2 regions of the Paenibacillus sp. 1SOY10 genome follow, and region 1 is predicted to be linked to the other one. Evidence: riboswitches for the same ligand, from Rfam matches in the RefSeq annotation. Region 1 holds a riboswitch; the other holds the start of a gene.
The links. Region 1 has a riboswitch for thiamine pyrophosphate ahead of AC1VOR_RS09970 (ThiF family adenylyltransferase). Riboswitches for the same ligand answer to the same signal wherever they lie in the genome.

Region 1 (4,879 bases):
TGAAGGCCGGGATTGAAGGTGGCAGCTTTGGCGCAGCGGCAGCATTTGGGGCGAGCTTCCTGTTCGCCCGGGTGCTGGAAGGTCCGCTGGTCGGAATCCTTGACGTGGGTGGATCGATTCAGACCGGTGTTGGCATCGGCATTCCGGCGATTTTGCTGGGCGCTGGTCTGACGGCCCCGCTGGAGAACTTTCCCTTGTCCCTGGCGACTGGAGCACTAATTGGATTCTTGATAGGTCTGCTGATCATTACAATTCGCAAATTCACGATTAAATCGGCTCAATCGACTTACGGCGCCGATGTTGTGATGGGCGCGGGCAATGCGGCCGGACGGTATCTCGGTCCTCTGCTCATTATCTCTGCTATTATGGCTTCCATTCCTGTTGGAATTGGTGCCACGCTGATGTCCGCTGTCTTCTATTATTACAAAAAACCTATTGCGGGTGGAGCAATTATTGGCGCCATGATTATGGGGATTTTCTTCCCCATCGCACCGTAATAGATCAGAAACGGGATGGTGCAATGAATATATTCGCGCAGTACGGCTGTAAGCCGGTAATTAATGCAAGCGGCAAAATGAGTGCTCTCGGAGGAAGTGCGGTGGCTTCAGAAGTCGCTGCAACGGTCCGCGAGGCGGCGATGGATTATGTGGATATCTCCGACTTTATGGAGGCGGCAGGTGCTGTCATTGCGGAAGCGACCGGAGCTGAGGATGGCTGCCCCACCTCAGGAGCTTCGGCGGGAATGGCGATCGCGGTAGCTGCGGTGATTGCAGGCAATGATCCGTCGCTAATTGAACGCATGCCCGATTCGGATGGAATTCGTAACGAAATTGTGGTTCAGAAGGGACATTCCGAGCCCTTTGGCGCCTTCATTAAACAGATGATTGCGTTGGGCGGAGGACGAACGGTGGAAGTCGGCCATGTCGATTTTACAGAGGAGCGGCATATCCGCGAAGCTATTAACGAAAAAACAGCGGCACTGTTCTTCGTGAAGTCTCACCGCACCACACAGACGGGTATGCAAAGCTTGGAAACGATGATCACGGCCGCGCGTGAGAATGGGTTGCCCGTAATTGTGGACGCTGCTGCGGAAGAGGATCTACGAAGCTATATTGCGGGTGGAGCGGATATCGTTATCTACAGCGGAGCCAAGGCGCTGGAGGGACCGACTTCCGGCATGATCTGCGGGCGCTCGGAATACATGCGGGCCTGCCGAGCGCAGTACACGGGCATCGGCCGACCGATGAAGATTGGCAAGGAAGGCATTGCTGGCCTTCTTGCGGCTTTAGAGCGCTATGCAAGTCGGACGGACGACTCCGAGCATCAGAAGAAGCGCATGGTCGGGTTGGTCGAAGACTTGCGGGACATCTCCGGCATTCGGGGTAGCATCGTACAGGATGAAGCAGGCAGAGCCATCTTCCGGGCGAAGCTGGAACTGGATGAGGAAGTGCTGGGCTTCGGCGCCCGGCGGCTGGCTGAACTGCTAGAGTCTGGTAATCCGGCGATCTACACGCGCAGTCACAAAGCTGCTATCGGTGTGTTGTATATCGATCCGAGACCACTCCTGCCAGGGCAAGAGCGGATGATTGCGGCCCGTATCAAGCAAATTGTGCAAGGACAATAAAGTAAGTCAGAGGAGCAGAAGTGAGATGCCAACTCAAAATCCTGTTGTCAAATTAAATGTATTAGCCAAGGATGTTGCCAATGCCGCCGCTATCTCGGCGGCGGCTGGGGGCCGAATTTACATCGGCGTTATGGTTAAGCATTTCGCTACCAATGAGGAAGCTGTGGCCCGAATACTCGAACTGCAACGAGCTAATATTCCCGTCTCCGTGGGTCTGGGCGGTGGAGATCCCGCCATGTGGAGTCGAGTTGTCGATGTAGCGGTGCAGACTCGGCCAGAGCATGTGAACCAGGTATTCCCGGCAGCCGGATATACGCTGGGTGGGCTCCGGGTGGCAGGTAGCCCACACACCTTGGTTAATGCCTTGGTCACACCGAGCGGGACACCAGGACGGGTATGGGTGACGACCGGTCCACGAAGCAGTGCTTATCGCGAACAGTTATCCTGTGACGCAGCGGCAGCGATGCTGGCAGAGCTTGGTGTACATTCGGTCAAGCTGTACCCGATAGAAGGGACTGAGCGACTGGACGAGGTGTCGGATATGGTCAAGGCAGCGGTGCGTCAAGGCATCGTCATGCTCGAGCCGACCGGAGGGATCGATGCCCACTCCATCGGCCAAGTGGTTGAAGTCTGTGCGGAGCACGGGGCACAGACCATCGTGCCGCATATTTATACGTCGATTATCCACCCGGAGACGGGACTTACCCGGATTGCGGATATTGAGGAATTGATCGAAGCTCTTCCTTCCTGGGGAAGATAACCGTTTCTAAATTTTAACGAGCTTTGCGGTTGCGATTTTCTAAGCGATTCGTTATGCTGAATTCAAACCAAATAAGAATGCGGGTGCTGGATGAAGTCCGGCTGAGATGAAGGCCTTGTGTCTTCGGACCGTTAATCTGATCCAGGTAATGCTGGCGTAGAGAACCTCATTCGAATTGTTTAAGCCATTCGTATATTCTCGAATGGCTTTTTTTGTATCGTTAACGAGGTGCAGAACGAGACAATTAGACTGCGAAGCTTGGCCAGCATCGCCTGAAGCAAGGAGGCGTGAATGAAAGTGAAAGCTGAACGGACTGTGAACGAAGTGCAGGCAGTGGCGGCCAGTGAGGGGAGCAATGCGCCTATGTCGGGTGCTCCGGACGAACGTTATTCGCGGCAGATATTGTTCGCACCGATTGGGACGCAAGGACAGCGTAAGCTTGAGGAACGCTCTGTATCCATCATCGGCATGGGCGCTCTCGGAACGGTGCTGGCGAATCATATGGTCCGAGCGGGCGTGGGAAAGGTACGTATCGTCGATCGTGATTATGTGGAGCGCAGCAACTTGCAGCGGCAGATGCTGTATGACGAAGAAGACGCCGATTTGGCACTTCCCAAAGTCGTCGCGGCCGAGCGTAAGCTAAGGCGTATTAATTCATCGGTATCCATTGAAGCGATGTTGGCCGATATCACACCAGCGAATGTACTGGAGTTCATTGAGAACGTTGACTTGGTGCTGGACGGGACGGACAATTTTCAAACCCGGTTTCTATTAAATGACGCCTGCTATCATGAAGGCATCCCGTTCGTTTACGGTGGGGCGGTTGGTTCTCGCGGCATGAGCGCCATCTTTATACCGAATCTGACCCCGTGTCTGCGCTGCCTGATTCCGTCTGCTGATTCCGGCGGTGAAACCTGTGATACAGTGGGCGTCATCTCCCCTGTTGTCGATTTGGTCGCTTCGTATCAGTCGGCAGAGGCACTGAAATTCCTTATTGGAGACGACAAGGCGAGACGGGACGGCCTGATCTCCTTCGACGTATGGAATAACCATCATCATGTGCTGAAGCTGGGCCAGCCGCGGGACCATTGTCCTTGCTGTAGATTGAACAAATATCCGGCGCTGGAACGCGAAGAGGAAACGGCAATTTCTCTTTGCGGGCGTGATTCCGTCCAGATTGCTGGACACGCGCCGTTTGATCTGCAGGTCTGGGCACAGAAGCTGGAAAAGGTGATGCCAGACCTTAAGACCAATCCATACTTGTTACGCGGCTTCTTGCCGGAAGGCGAGCGAATTGTGCTGTTCGCTGATGGGCGTGTGCTGGTGCAAGGAACGGCTGATCTGGCCCGGGCCCGGACGATTTATGCGCGGTATATTGGAGGATGAGCAGTACAGAAAAACAAAGAAGGGGCGGGAGAAGTATGAGGGACTTTCGGCTATATGTGATTACCGGAGAGAACTTTCATCCGGGGCGTGATCTGGTCCAGGTCATGGAGCAGGCAATCATGGGAGGCGCGGATATTGTTCAGTTCCGCGATAAAACGGGAGCGCGGACAGAACGGCTGCGCAAAGCCCAAGCACTCAGAGAACTGACGAGACGGTACGACGTGCCATTTATCGTAAACGATGACGTTGAACTCGCGCTCGAAGTTGATGCGGATGGCGTACATCTGGGGCAAGGCGATCTGTCACTTGACGAAGCACGACGCAAGGTAGGGAACCGGATTATTGGCATCTCGACCCACGCGATGGAAGAGGCGCTATTGGCACAAGAGCAGGGAGCGGATTATATCGGGGTGGGCCCGATCTATGCGACGCAGACCAAAGCGGATGTGGTGGATCCGGTGGGGTTGGACTATATTCGCGCCGTGTCGCAGCAAATCGCAATTCCATTCGTGGCGATTGGCGGTATCAAGCTTGGTAATGTGGAAGAGGTCATTCAAGCGGGGGCGACGCGGGTATGCGCCATAAGCGAGATCGTTGGCAGCGACGATATAGCGGGCGTGTGTCGAAGCTTTATTCAAAAATTGGAGCAAGGGAAAGGGTGACGCAGATGAAAGAGCTGATCATCAACGGCAGTAAGCGCGAGCTTAATGCGTCCACGATCGAGGACGTTGTCAGATTGCTCGGACTCGAAGGGCGCCCGGTGGTGGCGGAGGTGAACGGCGAGGTATTAACGCCGGAGCAATGGGCGGATACGGCAACCGAGCCGGGGATGAACATCGAGTTGGTTCATTTTGTGGGAGGAGGATGATGAGTATGATTGGAAAGAGCGAGCAGGCGGGACGAGAAGCGGGGAGTGATCAGGAGTTGGCAGGTGTTGATACAAGCGGAGGAGACATCTGGCGCATTGGGAATCGGGAAATGAGGTCGCGTTTTTTTCTTGGCACCGGATTGTTCCCCAATCCTTTCGTTCAGACTGAAGCCATTCGTGTATCTGGCGCGGAGGTGCTGACATTTGCCATCCGGCGGGTTGATCTGGAATCGACCGAAGA
Region 2 (4,879 bases), on a different contig from region 1:
ACGGTAGAAGAAATGCTATTCAGGACAGTAGCGCTAGGACATATCCCTCACTTGACTCCCAAAGCTATCCTAACTATCAGTTGACGTGAAGCGAGGCTAAATGAGTTCATTTATTGTAGAATTGGTCCCCAATTTCTCCGAAACATCTGTGTTATACTGTTTATCATTTCTTTGTATCAGTCTCAAGTCAAACTGGTTTTACTTCTTTTTGCTCAGTTGACTGCTAAATGGATCTTCGTATTTTTTACATTCAACTTGTTTATCGCTTGATCATGGCCTCTTGCTCACGTATAAACTTCCTTACGGTTGTTTCGTTTAACCCCACTGTACTTACATAGTAGACTTCTGCCCAAAACTTCCGATTCCGTATTTGTACTTTAATTGGGCGTGTTTTGAAGATCATCAATGAACTTTTCCCCTTCAGATAATCCATGAATGACGAGACCGAAATCTTTGGGGGGATCGCCTCTCTGTTTAAAGTATGCACGGGCTTCCTTCCGCGGTTTTTATGAATTAATCCTTGTGCTCCTCCCTCAGCGGTGTATTTCTTTTTTAGTCGAATGATTTGTCGCTCTGTTAGTCCTAGGGCTGTTGCTCCTTCTCTGTTTGTCATATGTCCATCTAGGACCATCTCCACCACAACTACCTTCTTTAATGCTGCTCTTGTCAATGTTAATGTCTCCTGTCCCATAGTGACATTATCTCAGAACAGTTATAGGGTGACATTATCACAGAAGAACAACACATCAAAATTCTTAGGACTGGACATGGAATAAACAATTAAGTATACTATTCGGGTAACACAGCTTCATAACCTCCAAGGGGAGTCGGAATAGGCCGACCGAGAGTGTATCCCTAAGATACTTACCCTTTGACCTGATCTGGATAATGCCAGCGTAGGAATCGGAGAACAGCGACAGCCCTTACGGTTGTTTGTCGTTCTCTTTTTTTCTGCAAGCGCCCAGACCAGAGGGCGTTTTTTTGTTGTGCATGGAGCATGAGTTTACGTAAAAATGTTTGGACAAGAAGCGGTGATGACCACAGCTTCATAACCTCCAAGGGGAGTCGGAATAGGCCGATCGAGAGTGTATCCCTAAGATACTTACCCTTTGACCTGATCTGGATAATGCCAGCGTAGGAATCGGAGAGCAGCGACAACCCTTACGGTTGTTTGTCGTTCTCTTTTTTTCTGCAAGCGCCCAGACCAGAGGGCGTTTTTTTGTTGTGCATGGAGCATGAGTTTACGTAAAAATGTATGGACAAGAAACGGTGATGACCACAGCTTCATAACCTCCAAGGGGAGTCGGAATAGGCCGACCGAGAGTGTATCCCTAAGATACTTACCCTTTGACCTGATCTGGATAATGCCAGCGTAGGAATCGGAGAACAGCGACAACCCTCATGGTTGTTTGTCGTTCTCTTTTTTCTGCAAGCGCCCAGATTATTGGGCGTTTTTTTATTGTAATCATCAGGTCTGTTATAACGGTTTTCCAGCTACAAAAATATAAAGCAGGAGAATTGACCGTACTACCATCGGTCGAAGAAATTGGGAGGAGAGATGAAGATGAAATGGTACAAAATGATGTATCTGTTTCTTTTGAGCATTAGCATTCTGACTGTTAGTGCTTGTGGAGACAAGGGGAATCCATCAAATACTGGGAAAGGAACGAAGTTGCGTGATGTAAAGGTGGTACTGGACTGGACGCCTAACACAAATCATACCGGTCTATATGTGGCAGTTAATCAGGGGTTTTATGAGGCAGAGGGGCTTAATGTAGAAATTATACAACCAAGCATTGCTGATTCTACGCCAATGGTGGCTGCTAACGAGGCTCCTTTTGGTGTTACTTTTCAAGAAAGTGTAACTCAAGCACGTACACAGAACGTACCGGTCGTATCCATTGCGGCGGTAATCCAACATAACACCTCAGGATTCGCTGCTCCCACAGATCGAAACATAAAATCTCCAAAGGATTTTGAAGGTAAATCTTATGGGTCTTGGGGTTCCAAGACAGAGGCAGCAGTAATGGAGTCGATTATGGAAGGGGAGGGTGCTGATATTTCCAAAGTGAAAAATATCAACATAGGCAGTACCGACTTTTTTACTGCTGTAAAACGTGACATTGACTTTTCCATGATATTTTATGGATGGATTGGTATCCAGGCCGAGTTGCGCAATGAACCTATAGATATGCTCTATTCAAAGGATTACTCGAAGGCCTTGGACTATTATACCCCTGTACTTATTAGCAATGAGACAACCATTCAGAATGATCCCGATTTAGTCAGGTCCTTCATGAGAGCCACAACCGAAGGGTATTTATATACGATTGAGCATCCGGAAGAAGCAGCCAATATGCTACTCAAAGCAGTTCCTGAATTGGATGAAGAGTTAGTTATCGCCAGTCAAAAATGGCTCAGTCCACGCTTCCAGGATGATGCTCCACGTTGGGGAGAACAGAAGCAAGAGGTTTGGCAAGATTATGCCGATTGGATGTACAATAAACAGCTACTCGATAATCCAATTGATGTTTCCAAAGCTTATACGAATGAATTTTTACCTGAATAATACAAAATTTAGTTAGGAGTGGTTAACAGATATGGCTAGCACTTTACTTAGCATCCAGGTAATTCCCAGCACAAGCAAAGGTGAACATCCCTATACGTATGTGGATCATGCAATTCATGTTATTCAGCAGTCAGGTGTGAAATATGAAGTTAATTCTCTTGAAACGACGATGGAGGGTGAACTGGATGAATTGCTTCAGGTTGTTTCAAAGATTCACTGCAAGCTAGTGGAGGAGGGAAGTCCAAGTATCATTTCCCAAATTAAAATTGCCCACAGTCCTGACGGATTTAGTATAGATAGCCTTACGGAGAAATATCGTTCGTGAACCACTACTGGAAAAGTGTGTGGCCGCCCCTCGTGGCGGCTCTTCTCTTTCTTGCTATTTGGCAAGGGGCGATATCCTTGTTCCACATTGAGAAGTGGATGCTTCCTTCTCCAACAGATATTGCTAAGGAGGCATTACTTGGAGCAGATCGGCTTGGCCTACATACTTGGGCAACGGTCAAGTTGACATTGATGGGCTTCGTAATTGGAACTATCGTTGGACTTCTTGTGGCTATACTTCTGCACCCTATTCCCTTTGTGAAATCTGGATTGTACCCTTTACTTATATTAACTCAAAATATACCAACCATTGCGCTTGCACCACTTCTAATGATTTGGTTTGGCTTTGGGCTTACCCCCAAGTTAATTACTATTGTCCTGGTTTGTTTTTTCCCTGTTGCCGTTGCCGCGATGGATGGCCTAATGCGTACGGATGGTGTCATGATGAATTACATGCGTATGGCCGGAGCCTCACGTAAACAAATTTTTTGGAAACTGGAAGTGCCCTATGCACTTCCAGTCATATTTTCAGGTGTGAAGATTGCGGCTACGTACAGTGTTATGGGGGCTGTGATTGCAGAGTGGCTGGGTTCGGACAAAGGTATCGGGTATTACATGATGATACAGAAATCTACTTTTCGAACAGATCGGATGTTTGTCGCAATCCTGATTGTTGTAGGGATGAGCTTGCTCTTATTTTTTCTGATTGTTTTATTTGAAAAGTTGCTTGTTCGCTGGCATTCAGAAAAGCGATAATTCTATGTCCAATTGAAGGGGTGAGCATTATAAATAAGTCATCTTCCTTACTGTCGGAAAATAGCTTGGACCATTCGGCTGTTAAGTTTCAGCCAGCATTAAAGGTTCAAAATGTACAAGTATCTTTTGATGATCGACGTCAAAGCCTACCGGTGATACAAAATATATCCCTAACTGTAGAACGAGGAGAATTTGTAGCTATTATTGGTCCCTCGGGTTGTGGAAAAAGCACATTATTTCATATCATTGGGGGACTATTGCAACAGCAGCAGGGAGATATATGGATAAATGGGGAGAATGTGACTGGCCAACGGGGCAAGATCAGCTATATGCCCCAATATCCGGCTCTCTTCCCCTGGCGTACCGTTGAAGAGAATGTACTACTTGCAGGAGAAGTAGCGACAGCCGCTTCGGCTAAACCAAGAAAACAAGCAATGGAGGAAACGCGCGAGTGGCTAAATAGCGTGGGGCTTAGTGGATTTGAAAAAGCATATCCGCACATGTTGTCCGGTGGAATGCAGCAGCGTGTTTCCTTTCTGCGTGCTTTACTCAGTCCCCAGGATTTGATGTTGCTTGATGAGCCATTTAGTTCACTGGATGCAATAACTTGGAGAGAGATGCAGAATTGGCTTCTTCATATTTGGGAGCAAACCCGTCGGTCCGTACTACTAATTACACATAATATTGAGGAGGCTCTATTACTTGCTGATCGAATTTATGTATTATCTGATCGTCCGTCTACCGTTTTGCACGAGGTGACAGTTCCATTTGAGCGTTCACGTCATGAGTCTATTGTAGATTTGCCTGCTTTTCTTGAAAGCAAACGTCAAATTACTGACTGGATAAAACCTCAGCCACGTATCGATTTTTCTAGTTAACTTTGATCTAATTATTTACGTATTCAGGAGGGTACATTTATGTCATTTATGGAAGAGACGATTGATCGGGCTAAACCAATATGGGATGCCTGTGTAGAGACACCTTTTTTGCAGGAGTTGAAGGCAGGAACACTCCCAATGGAGAAATTCAAGCGATTTATTGTTCAAGATAGTATTTACCTGAAGCATAATGCTCGTATTTACGGAAACGCGATTTATCAGTCCACCTCATTGCAAGATATTAAAGTTTACTATTCTATGCTTAGCTTTATTAATGAAACAGAAACGTCTGTCCGACTCAGTTATTTGAAGGAATTTGATTTAACAGATGATGACATTCACCATATTAATC

Region 2: it holds a riboswitch for thiamine pyrophosphate, as region 1 does, so the genes downstream of both, AC1VOR_RS02345 (ABC transporter substrate-binding protein) here and AC1VOR_RS09970 (ThiF family adenylyltransferase) in region 1, are expected to answer to the same signal.

Annotation. Positions count from the first base shown of each region.
Region 1 is NZ_JBXENK010000002.1:869,028-873,906, forward strand. Features, by position in the region: gene AC1VOR_RS09955 (DUF4310 family protein) at 1-497, shown strand, start outside; gene AC1VOR_RS09960 (DgaE family pyridoxal phosphate-dependent ammonia lyase) at 521-1,624, shown strand; gene AC1VOR_RS09965 (KDGP aldolase) at 1,650-2,384, shown strand; TPP riboswitch at 2,454-2,564, shown strand; gene AC1VOR_RS09970 (ThiF family adenylyltransferase) at 2,748-3,770, shown strand; gene thiE (thiamine phosphate synthase) at 3,806-4,432, shown strand; gene thiS (sulfur carrier protein ThiS) at 4,438-4,638, shown strand; gene AC1VOR_RS09985 (thiazole synthase) at 4,644-4,879, shown strand, end outside.
Region 2 is NZ_JBXENK010000001.1:495,193-500,071, reverse strand. Features, by position in the region: gene AC1VOR_RS02355 (transposase) at 260-433, opposite strand; partial or broken gene AC1VOR_RS02350 (helix-turn-helix domain-containing protein) at 467-670, opposite strand; TPP riboswitch at 811-921, shown strand; TPP riboswitch at 1,049-1,159, shown strand; TPP riboswitch at 1,287-1,397, shown strand; gene AC1VOR_RS02345 (ABC transporter substrate-binding protein) at 1,565-2,569, shown strand; gene AC1VOR_RS02340 (thiamine-binding protein) at 2,601-2,894, shown strand; gene AC1VOR_RS02335 (ABC transporter permease) at 2,891-3,649, shown strand; gene AC1VOR_RS02330 (ABC transporter ATP-binding protein) at 3,715-4,527, shown strand; gene AC1VOR_RS02325 (thiaminase II/PqqC family protein) at 4,567-4,879, shown strand, end outside.